Regions from separate parts of the Lysinibacillus sp. 2017 genome, predicted to be linked through region 2. Evidence: predicted binding sites of a transcription regulator. Region 2 holds the regulator's gene; each other region holds the start of a gene.
The links. The regulator LexA, encoded in region 2, represses DNA repair genes until DNA is damaged. The targets are predictions, from matches to a motif close to CGAACATATGTTCG.

Region 1 (3,290 bases), 1.8 Mb from region 2:
CTGGCGCCTACCACTGTAAGCGCCAGCACGTGAATACAAGTAAAGGGAAAATGGATACACCCTTATATTGGCAGGTCTTTCAACTCCTTTTATATAGTCTAATAAATTGTGACTGTCGCTTCGCTTTCGTCACAAAGATAATGTCACAACAAACGGATTGTGACATTATCTTGGCTGTGCGGCTTGCGTGCGAAGAACCCGCCAAATGACTATCCCCGAATAACCACTCTGCCTGCCTATCCCTGACTACTTTTTTATTAGAAGGCCCAAATCCCCCTTTGTTAAAAAAATCCACAATCTCCCACTTGTCAAACCAAAACAAATATGCGAAAATAAATACGAACAGACGTTCTTATTTGGAGGTGTGCATATGACACAAATTCCTTCTGAAACGGTCCCCTACTATGAAGCGGGCATTTATTTACCGTTACTACTGATTATTCTCGAAAAAGATCAAAGTATTATTGAGCAAGGCCATTTTAAATTTAAAAATCCCTATTTACATTTAATTGATAGCATAAGAAGGAAAATTAAACAGGATTTAAAAGAAACGAAAGCCTATTTTCAACAACATAAAATGCGGTTAGTAAGAGGAAAATCAGATGATTTATTTACGGAATACCAATTTTATTTTGAGGGACTTATGGAGAGTAGACGGTATTCAAATATTCGTCTGCGTAATCACAGTGAGGCACTTCTTACGGAATATTTTGAGAAACATTAAGTGTTTAGAGCGTCTTACTTCTTTTTAAAATAAGATATTTATAGTACATGGAGGCGCGAACATATTGATGATTGAATGATTTGATGTGGAGTGGGAAAGATTTTTCGGATCCATCGATAAATGTGAGTATGGTTTCGCTTCCACTTTCACTTCCGGTAATGTTTGCAATGGCATGTAAGGAAATCCAAATGTTTTGGGGTGAATGTGGTGAAAAAAGAGGGAATAATATACACGGATCGCCAAAATCATAGGCAACCATAATGGGTAGCTTGTGCTTACTTTTACCGAAAAATTGCTTTGCTTGATATTTGCTTGCTTCAAAAGAACTTCCGTGGAGACGACAGGTGCTGCGGATAATTTTTAATGGCTTATTGGCGTAGGTCGTTTCACCGTGTTTGTCTGAAATGAGGGTATAAATTTTATTGCGATGCTCATAGGATTTCAAATAGAACGTGGAATTAGTAACAATGTAACTTGAGATTTGATGCAAATTTGTAATCATTTCACTTCTCCTTTATCGTTGTTTTTTGATGCAAAAAATAAAAGCCAACTGCAATTTTTGCTTCCCTTATAAATTAATACAAAAAGTGACAAAACGCAACATAATTTGTCGGAAAATTCTGTCGTCTGATAATTTTTCAGAAAATATTGCAAATTCAAGTGCTTTTAATTTATAATAATGAAAAGCGATCGGGGTGATTTCGATGGATAAATATTATTCGTACACAGACTTTTTGAAAGCGGTAGGACAACAGTCAACTGAATATCAAGCAGAGAAGTTATTGAATGAGATTTATTTAGATTTGTTTATAAGTCGTATACAACGAGTACATCGAATTGAACAGTTAAAATTACTAATTGACACATCTTTGGATCAAAAGGACGAGCAATCTTTTATTCGTTACACAAAAGAATTAAATGAATTACATGAAGCTTCGATATTTTAAGCAAAAGTCACCTTGAAGGGTGGCTTTTTTAGTGGACAAGAAAGTAAAAATTTCCAAGGGAATCTGGTTTTCTAATGTTTAGAGAGAACGTTTTAAGAGAAAGCAAATCTAAGTAGATAGAAAAATAAAACGAATATACGTTCGCTAAATTATCGTAATTAAAAAAAGGGTATGCTAAAATAGACGTAGCAAATGAGACAGAAAGGACGAGTCGGTATGACAGAAATATTTACAATCCAGTCCGAATATCAACCCGCTGGCGATCAACCAGAAGCGATTAAACAGCTTGTACAAGGCTTAAAAGATGGAAAACATCATCAAACATTGCTTGGTGCAACAGGTACCGGTAAGACGTTTACGATTTCCAATGTGATTAAAGAAGTGAATAAACCAACCCTCGTCATGGCACACAACAAGACGCTTGCGGGGCAATTATATAGTGAGTTTAAAGAATTTTTCCCAAATAATGCCGTTGAATATTTCGTTAGTTACTATGATTATTTCCAACCAGAAGCGTATGTACCACAAACTGATACGTATATCGAAAAGGATTCAAGCATTAATGATGAAATTGATAAGCTACGACATTCGGCGACATCGGCATTATTCGAACGAAATGATGTCATTGTTATTGCGTCGGTCTCATGTATTTATGGCTTAGGGAATCCAGAAGAATATTGGGAAATGGTTGTATCGATTCGTACGGGCATGGAGCTTGAACGAAATGAGTTGTTACGGAAGCTTGTTGACATTCAATATGAACGTAATGATATTAACTTTACACGTGGTACATTCCGCGTACGTGGGGACGTTGTTGAGATTTTCCCAGCATCTAAAGATGAACATTGCATTCGTGTAGAGTTTTTCGGTGATGAAGTCGATCGTATTCGTGAAGTGGATGCATTAACAGGCGAAATTTTAGGTGAACGTCAGCACATTGCGATTTTCCCAGCATCCCACTTCGTTACCCGTGACGAGAAGATGAAAATTGCCATTGAAAATATTGAAAAAGAACTAGCAGAACGACTCAAGCTACTTCGTTCAGAGGATCGTCTATTAGAAGCCCAGCGTTTAGAGCAGCGCACGAATTATGACTTAGAAATGATGAAGGAAATGGGCTTCTGCTCTGGGATTGAAAACTATTCGCGTCATTTAACATTACGTGAAAAAGGGGCAACCCCGTATACATTAATTGATTATTTCCCTAAGGATTTTTTACTCGTTGTCGATGAAAGTCACGTTACCTTACCGCAAGTGCGCGGGATGTATAACGGGGACCAAGCGCGTAAAGGCGTCCTTGTCGAACACGGTTTCCGCTTACCTTCAGCGCTAGACAACCGCCCTTTAATGTTTGACGAATTCCAGTCAAAGGTTAGCCAAGCCATATATGTTTCGGCAACACCAGGACCGTACGAATTAGAGCATACACCCGAAATGGTTCAACAAATTATTCGTCCGACTGGTTTACTTGATCCAACGATTGATGTACGTCCAAGTGAAGGGCAAATTGATGATTTAATCGATGAAATACACGAACGTATTCGTCAAAACGAACGTGTACTCGTGACGACATTAACGAAAAAAATGTCCGAGGATTTATCGAAGTATTTGAAGGAAAT
Region 2 (3,290 bases):
CTAATTTTGATAACTCATTGATTCGCGCCATTTTTTCTTTAGATAACATTACATTCTCACCTTTCTTAATTCCAATAATACAAAGGTATAAAAAAACGACTTGGAGAGCAAGTGTTTACTCTTCAAGTCGTTCCATAAATTCAATATATCTGCGGTGAACGGTCGCTTTACTTATTTGAATACCAAGTCCTGAAAGCGTTGATGCAATTTCAGCAAATGTTAACCCTTTTTGACGCAATTGGACAATTTCTTCAACAGGTACTTCTTTTCGTTCACGTCCTTCGATATTGCCACGATTTTTCAAATTATTTTGTGGCATATAACCATTTTCAACAGCTCGGCGCATGCCACGGCGAATTTTTGCATTGTGCATGCGGCGCTGATATTCTTCAACAACAGCTAAAATTTCAAGTAACATCGTATCCATTTCATTTAATGCGAGTGGACCCGCATCATTTAGTGAATAGACTGTTGCTTCATATTTTTGAATGAGGTGTAATACGGCCATTCGTGCATTACCACGACCTAATCGTGTTTCATCCTGCACAAATAATGCCTTTATTTGATGCTCTTTCATATATTCGAGCATATCTAATAGGCCATCTCGGTCGACTTCAAAACCACTATGTTGGTCTTTAAAAGCAGCTATTTCACTGTAACCTAGTGATTTCGCGTATTTTGTAAGCTCTTCATGCTGACGTACTAATGATGTTTCTTGCGTGTCCTTTTCTGTACTAACACGACAATAAATGACGGCTTTATTTTGATTCATTATTCTCTCTCACTACTTTAATGGATTGTGCATAATTGGGTTCATTTGATTTAGTGATATAATCGGCGTTCTTTTCAACGGGTACGTTTAAAATTTGACCACTTACTACTTCTTCACTCGATAATTCATTTTGTTTTTTTACAGCGTGAATCCAATCATGCTTTTCCATTTTACCACGATATTGTTCAGCTATTGTCCATAAAGTGTCCCCATGTTCAATTGTTACCTGTTCGTATAATTCAATTTGGTCGTCTTTCATTACAATAATTCCAATAAAAAAAACTGAAAATGCTAGAAACATTGCTGCAAAGCTGTTTAACTTTAAATTCTTCATAAATAACTGCCCCTTTTCGAATGTATGTTCGGAATATGTGTTCTCATAATAATACGAACATATGTTTTTGTCAACCGTTTCTCGAACCTATGTTTGCATTTATGTTCGCATACTGCTATACTGTATTTAATTAAAAATATCCATTTTATATTAAAGAGGTGAGCAAGTTGACAACAAAAATTTCAAAGCGACAATTAGCAATTCTAGCTTTCATAAAAGAGGAAGTTCGTTCTAAAGGTTACCCCCCATCTGTTCGAGAAATTGGTGAAGCGGTTGGTTTAGCTTCTAGTTCAACTGTCCACGGGCATTTAGCTCGTTTAGAAAGTAAAGGGCTTATTCGTCGTGACCCTACAAAGCCACGCGCTATTGAAGTTTTACAACAAGAAGATTCGACAATCCCAAAACCAGGTGTCGTTCATATACCATTAATCGGTAAGGTTACTGCTGGCCTACCCATTACAGCGATTGAGCATATTCAAGAGTACTTCCCACTGCCAGATACATACGGGGCATCTGAAGATGAACTATTCATGCTTGAGATTATGGGTGAATCGATGATTGACGCAGGAATTTTAGATGGGGATTATGTAATCGTAAAGAAAACGTCAACAGCAAACAATGGTGAGATCGTTGTAGCTATGACGGAAGAAGACGAAGCTACTGTGAAACGTTTTTACAAAGAAAAAACACATTTCCGCCTTCAACCTGAAAATAGCTCAATGGATCCGATTATCGTCAATCAAATCTCGATTTTAGGTAAAGTTGTCGGCTTATATCGCAACGTACATTAAATGTTCGAAGTCTATCTTCTATATTAATAGTAGATAGACTTTTTTCATGAAAAAAGAGTTCAGCAAAATCGCTGAACTCTTTTAAATACCCTATTTTACTTTTCACACGCTTCTACAAAGCTTCTAAATAAACGCTGTGCATACACATCTCCTAGTGGTGCAAGCTCTTCAGGATGCCATTGTACGGATACACAATACGGGTGTGATTCATGCTCAATTCCCTCTATAACACCATCTTTCGCAATAGCAGAAACTACTAATCTTTTTCCAAGTTTACCAACCGATTGATGATGGAATGTATTCACACGGAACGAATCGTCCCCGAAAATCTCTTTAAACTTCGGAGTTAGAACTTCTACACTGTGTGCGAGTGCACCGCGCTTTGATAATTGCTTATGCCCAATTGCATTTTCAACTTGAGATGGAATATCTTGAATGATCGTCCCCCCAAAAGCCACATTCATCACCTGCGCCCCACGACAGACACCTAAAATCGGCATTTGCTTGTCAAACGCATGCTCCATTAATAATAGATCACTGACATCACGTTCATGAACGACACGCCCAATTTTTTGATGCGGCTCTTCTCCAAATAAAAACGGATCTAAATCTTCGCCTCCAATTAGAAGTAAGCCATCAACAACTGATAATAAGGCTTCAACCGTGTCTTCCGTTGCGTTCGGAATACAAATCGGTATGCCTCCCGCTTGTTCAATAGAATGTAAATACGCATTATTAATGTCTAATTTTTTATCAATATCATACATCGTTAAGCCAATAATCGGTTTCATCCTCTACATCCCCTTTATTCACTACTCATTTAGCAAACTCAATTATTCAGATAATTCAAATTATACTACTATACCTCTGTAATACTCCAGAAAAAAAAAAAAAGATAGATTGTTTTATTTACAATCCATCCCATTCACCTATGCTTTTAATTGTTCTAAAAAGTACTCTTTAATTTCTCGCCAATTTTGCACACGGACATAGCCTTCCACCGCAGCATTATATGGCATTGAATACAAAACACCCGTTCCTTTAAATGCTTCAAGCTGTCTCGAACTATCATCGATCAAATAATCGGTATGTATCACAGCTTTATTGCCACAGAATACAATATTTTGCGTTTTTAAAAATGGCAAATGCTCCCGTAGCCATTCGTATTTCGCCGTGAAGGAACCTGGTACATCCATAGCCGCTGTTGCAATGTAAATTTCATAATGCTCTTGTAACTCCTTGATAACCTCGATTGCATCTGAATCTAATACGGCTAAATCACGAAAATAATCTGGTTCATTTAATAATGCAAATAGTTTTTTTCCGTCTTCCGTTGGTAAATCACGCTGCGTCGTTAATAAAAATTCTTCTTTGGTAAAATTCGTTCCGAAAT
Region 3 (3,290 bases), 1.7 Mb from region 2:
AATGCATTATAGTCTGGCAAATAGCCATTTTCCGCATATAATGGCAGCGTATCAAATTTGACATCAGCAAGTGCCACCCCGGACAAATAATCCGGATAACCTGGGTCAGGAAGTAGCATAGAATCACCTGGATCGAGAACAGCAAGTGGTAACTCAACGAGCCCTACCTTTGTACCGCCTAAAATAGCGACTTCAGTGTTTGGGTCAATATCAACATTGTATTCACGTTTATAAAAGTCAGCAGCGGCTTGTCTTAATTCTGTAATCCCTCGAAAAGGGGAGTATTTATGGGTTTGTGGATTGGTTACGGCTAGTTGCAACGCATCAATAATATGGTCAGGCGTTGGTTGGTCGGGATTCCCTTGCCCTAAATTAATGACGTCACGGCCTTGTGCGAGTGCAGCATTTACTTTACTGACAAGCGCGGCGAAAAATTGTGGGGGTAGCTGTTGTAGTTTCTTTGAAAATTCCATCGTTCATCACCTTTTTTAAATAATAAAATTAATCTTAGTCCTTTTCTAGGGATTAGTAAAGTGAAAATTATGATAATTTAGATAAGCGTGCTAGAATGAAGCACGTAATGGTAAAATGGCGTTAAGAAAGCGAATTTTAAAGGAGTGTCATTTCATGAAAATCGGATGTATTCAATTAAATGTAGGCTTCGGCAAAGTAGATGAAAACTATGAACGTGCAGAAAAGTTCATTCGTGAAGCGGTCGCTGGTGGTGCAGAAATCGTCGTGTTACCAGAAATGTGGAATACAGGCTATGCGTTAGAGAAATTAGAAGAACTTGCAGATGTGAACGGGGAACGTACGAAAGCATTTTTAAGTGCTTTGGCAAAGGAATTAGCGGTACATATTGTAGGTGGCTCAGTTTCAGTGAAGCGTGACGGTAAGTTTTACAATACGATGTATACGTATAATCGTGACGGTGAACAAGTCGGTGAGTACAGCAAAGCCCACTTGTTCCGCTTAATGGATGAGCATCTGTATTTAGAATCTGGAGATACGATGAATCGATTTGCACTTGGGGATATTGAAGCGGGTGGTGTTATTTGCTACGATATTCGTTTCCCAGAATGGTTACGTGCCCACGCGCTAGACGGTGCAAAAGTGTTATTTATTCCCGCACAGTGGCCAACACCGCGCATTGATCACTGGAAAACATTATTGCAAGCACGTGCTATTGAAAATCAATGCTTTGTTGTGGCAGTCAACCGTATCGCACGTAAAGTGGAGAACTTTAATGGGCAGTCGATGATTATCGGGCCTTGGGGCGAAGTGTTGTGGACGGGTGCTGAAGACGAGGAGCTTGCGATTATTGATGTTGATTTTTCAAATGTCGATGAAGTACGCGGACGCATTCCCGTATACGAAGATCGTCGCCCGAGTCTTTATGGAAAAGTGGTAAAACAATAGTTTATGGAAGCACATCGGAATTTCGGTGTGCTTTTATTTTTTATCGAATTATAAATTCCGAGTACTGTAGATAACTTTTGAAATGTACTTCATGTCTAGGAACAAACGCTTTAGCACTTTTGTTTTTAAAATCCATTACTTCCCACTTGCGGTCTCACACGTCTCATTTTAAAATAAGAACAAACGTTCGTTTTAAATGAGGTGAATTTGAAATGTATGAAAATGCAACACAGCGTTCAATGATTTGTGTGGATATGCGTAGTTTTTATGCAAGCTGTATCGCGTCTATTGAAAATTTGAATGTCATGGAAGTCCCGATGGCTATCGTCGGTAACTTTCAACAAAAGGGCAGTGTTGTCCTTGCTGCGTCACCACCGATGAAAAAGCGTTTTAATATTCGAACGGGTTCGAGACTTTATGAGATTCCACCGCATCCCGATATTCGCTTATTTGAACCACGCATGTCTTTTTTTATCCGTATGTCGATGGAAATTACACGATTGCTCAATGATTTTGTCCCAAAAGAAGCGATTCATGTATACAGCATTGACGAAAGCTTTATCGATTTAACAGGCACAGAAAAATTATGGGGGCCTCCAGAACAAACAGCTGAACGGATTCGCGATCAAATTTATCGACAATTTGATATTCAAAGTGCGGTTGGCTTTGGACCGAATATGCTTTTAGCTAAGCTTGCACTTGATATCGAGGCAAAAAAAACAGGTTTTGCAAAATGGACATATGATGATGTACCGACAAAATTATGGCCAGTCACACAGCTAACCGACGTATGGGGCATTGGACGTCGAACAGAGAAAACGCTGCATCATATGGGCATTTATTCTGTTTATGATTTAGCACATACTGACCTCGAATTACTAGAAAAGCGCTTGGGTGTTATGGGCAATCAGCTTTATTATCATGCCTGGGGAATAGATCATTCGACTGTAGGTGCACCAATCATGCAGGGGCAAATTAGCTTTGGAAAAGGGCAAATGCTGATGCGGGATTACCGTAGTCGCCAAGAACTATTAGTCGTGCTTCTCGAAATGTGTGAAGATGTGGCAAGACGTGCGCGGGAGGCGAGAAAAATAGGACGTACGATTTCACTTGGACTTAGCTACAGTAAGGATGCATTTGGTGGAGGCTTTCATCACGCACGTACAATCGATGAGCCGACAAATGATACGTTGAAGATTTTTCATGTATGCAAGGAATTGCTCGATGAATTTTATGCTGAGCGTCCGGCACGTAAATTGACGGTAACACTGAGCAATATTGAAAGTGAGTATTCCATGCAACTCAGTCTGTTTGATGAAGCAAGGTGGCGTAATCGAAAACTAGGGGAGACAATGGATCAGCTACGTACAAAATATGGCACGACGGCATTACTACGGGCAATTTCTTACACGGAAGCAGGAACAGCCATTACGCGTGCTTCGTTACTAGGTGGACACAAAAAGTGAGGAGTGATCAAGATGAATAAAGACCGTGGGACGATTAAATGGAATGCGATGATGCTTCCTGAGCACGTAAAATTTTTACGTGAATGGCAAGAGGAAGATCAGCTTGTGACAAAACCTCAGCTCGATGAAGCACTAGTTGAACAATTGAATACAAATTTACAGCGTGCGTACAACGAGCGACAACCGATTAATTTAAAAGTGTGGGAGAAAACCGCCATTTATCAAGTATGTGGTAGGATCCAAAAAATGAATATGAATGAAAAGTACATTCAACTTGAAAATGGTCAAAAATTTTTATTTGAAGCCCTTTGTGATGCGGTAATAGATGAGTAAAAGCCCTGTATTTCTCAAAAAATAGTTAATTGAAAGAAAAATTCCGCTATTCGAATATTTCATGCGTACAAA

Region 1: the regulator LexA is predicted to act here: its motif matches at 1,802-1,815, upstream of uvrB (excinuclease ABC subunit UvrB).
Region 3: the regulator LexA is predicted to act here: its motif matches at 1,596-1,609, upstream of DCE79_RS01965 (Y-family DNA polymerase).

What each region holds. Positions count from the first base shown of each region.
Region 1 is NZ_CP029002.1:692,700-695,989, forward strand. It holds gene DCE79_RS03005 (YhjD family protein) at 371-724, shown strand; gene DCE79_RS03010 (competence protein ComK) at 729-1,226, opposite strand; gene DCE79_RS03015 (IDEAL domain-containing protein) at 1,429-1,671, shown strand; gene uvrB (excinuclease ABC subunit UvrB) at 1,888-3,290, shown strand, end outside.
Region 2 is NZ_CP029002.1:2,481,755-2,485,044, forward strand. It holds gene DCE79_RS12110 (DUF896 domain-containing protein) at 1-49, opposite strand, end outside; gene DCE79_RS12115 (YneB family resolvase-like protein) at 116-772, opposite strand; gene DCE79_RS12120 (cell division suppressor protein YneA) at 759-1,106, opposite strand; gene lexA (transcriptional repressor LexA) at 1,274-1,897, shown strand; gene DCE79_RS12130 (gamma-glutamyl-gamma-aminobutyrate hydrolase family protein) at 1,993-2,688, opposite strand; gene DCE79_RS12135 (5' nucleotidase, NT5C type) at 2,827-3,290, opposite strand, start outside.
Region 3 is NZ_CP029002.1:424,990-428,279, forward strand. It holds gene DCE79_RS01955 (pyridoxal phosphate-dependent aminotransferase) at 1-473, opposite strand, end outside; gene DCE79_RS01960 (carbon-nitrogen family hydrolase) at 628-1,419, shown strand; gene DCE79_RS01965 (Y-family DNA polymerase) at 1,632-2,885, shown strand; gene DCE79_RS01970 (YolD-like family protein) at 2,898-3,218, shown strand.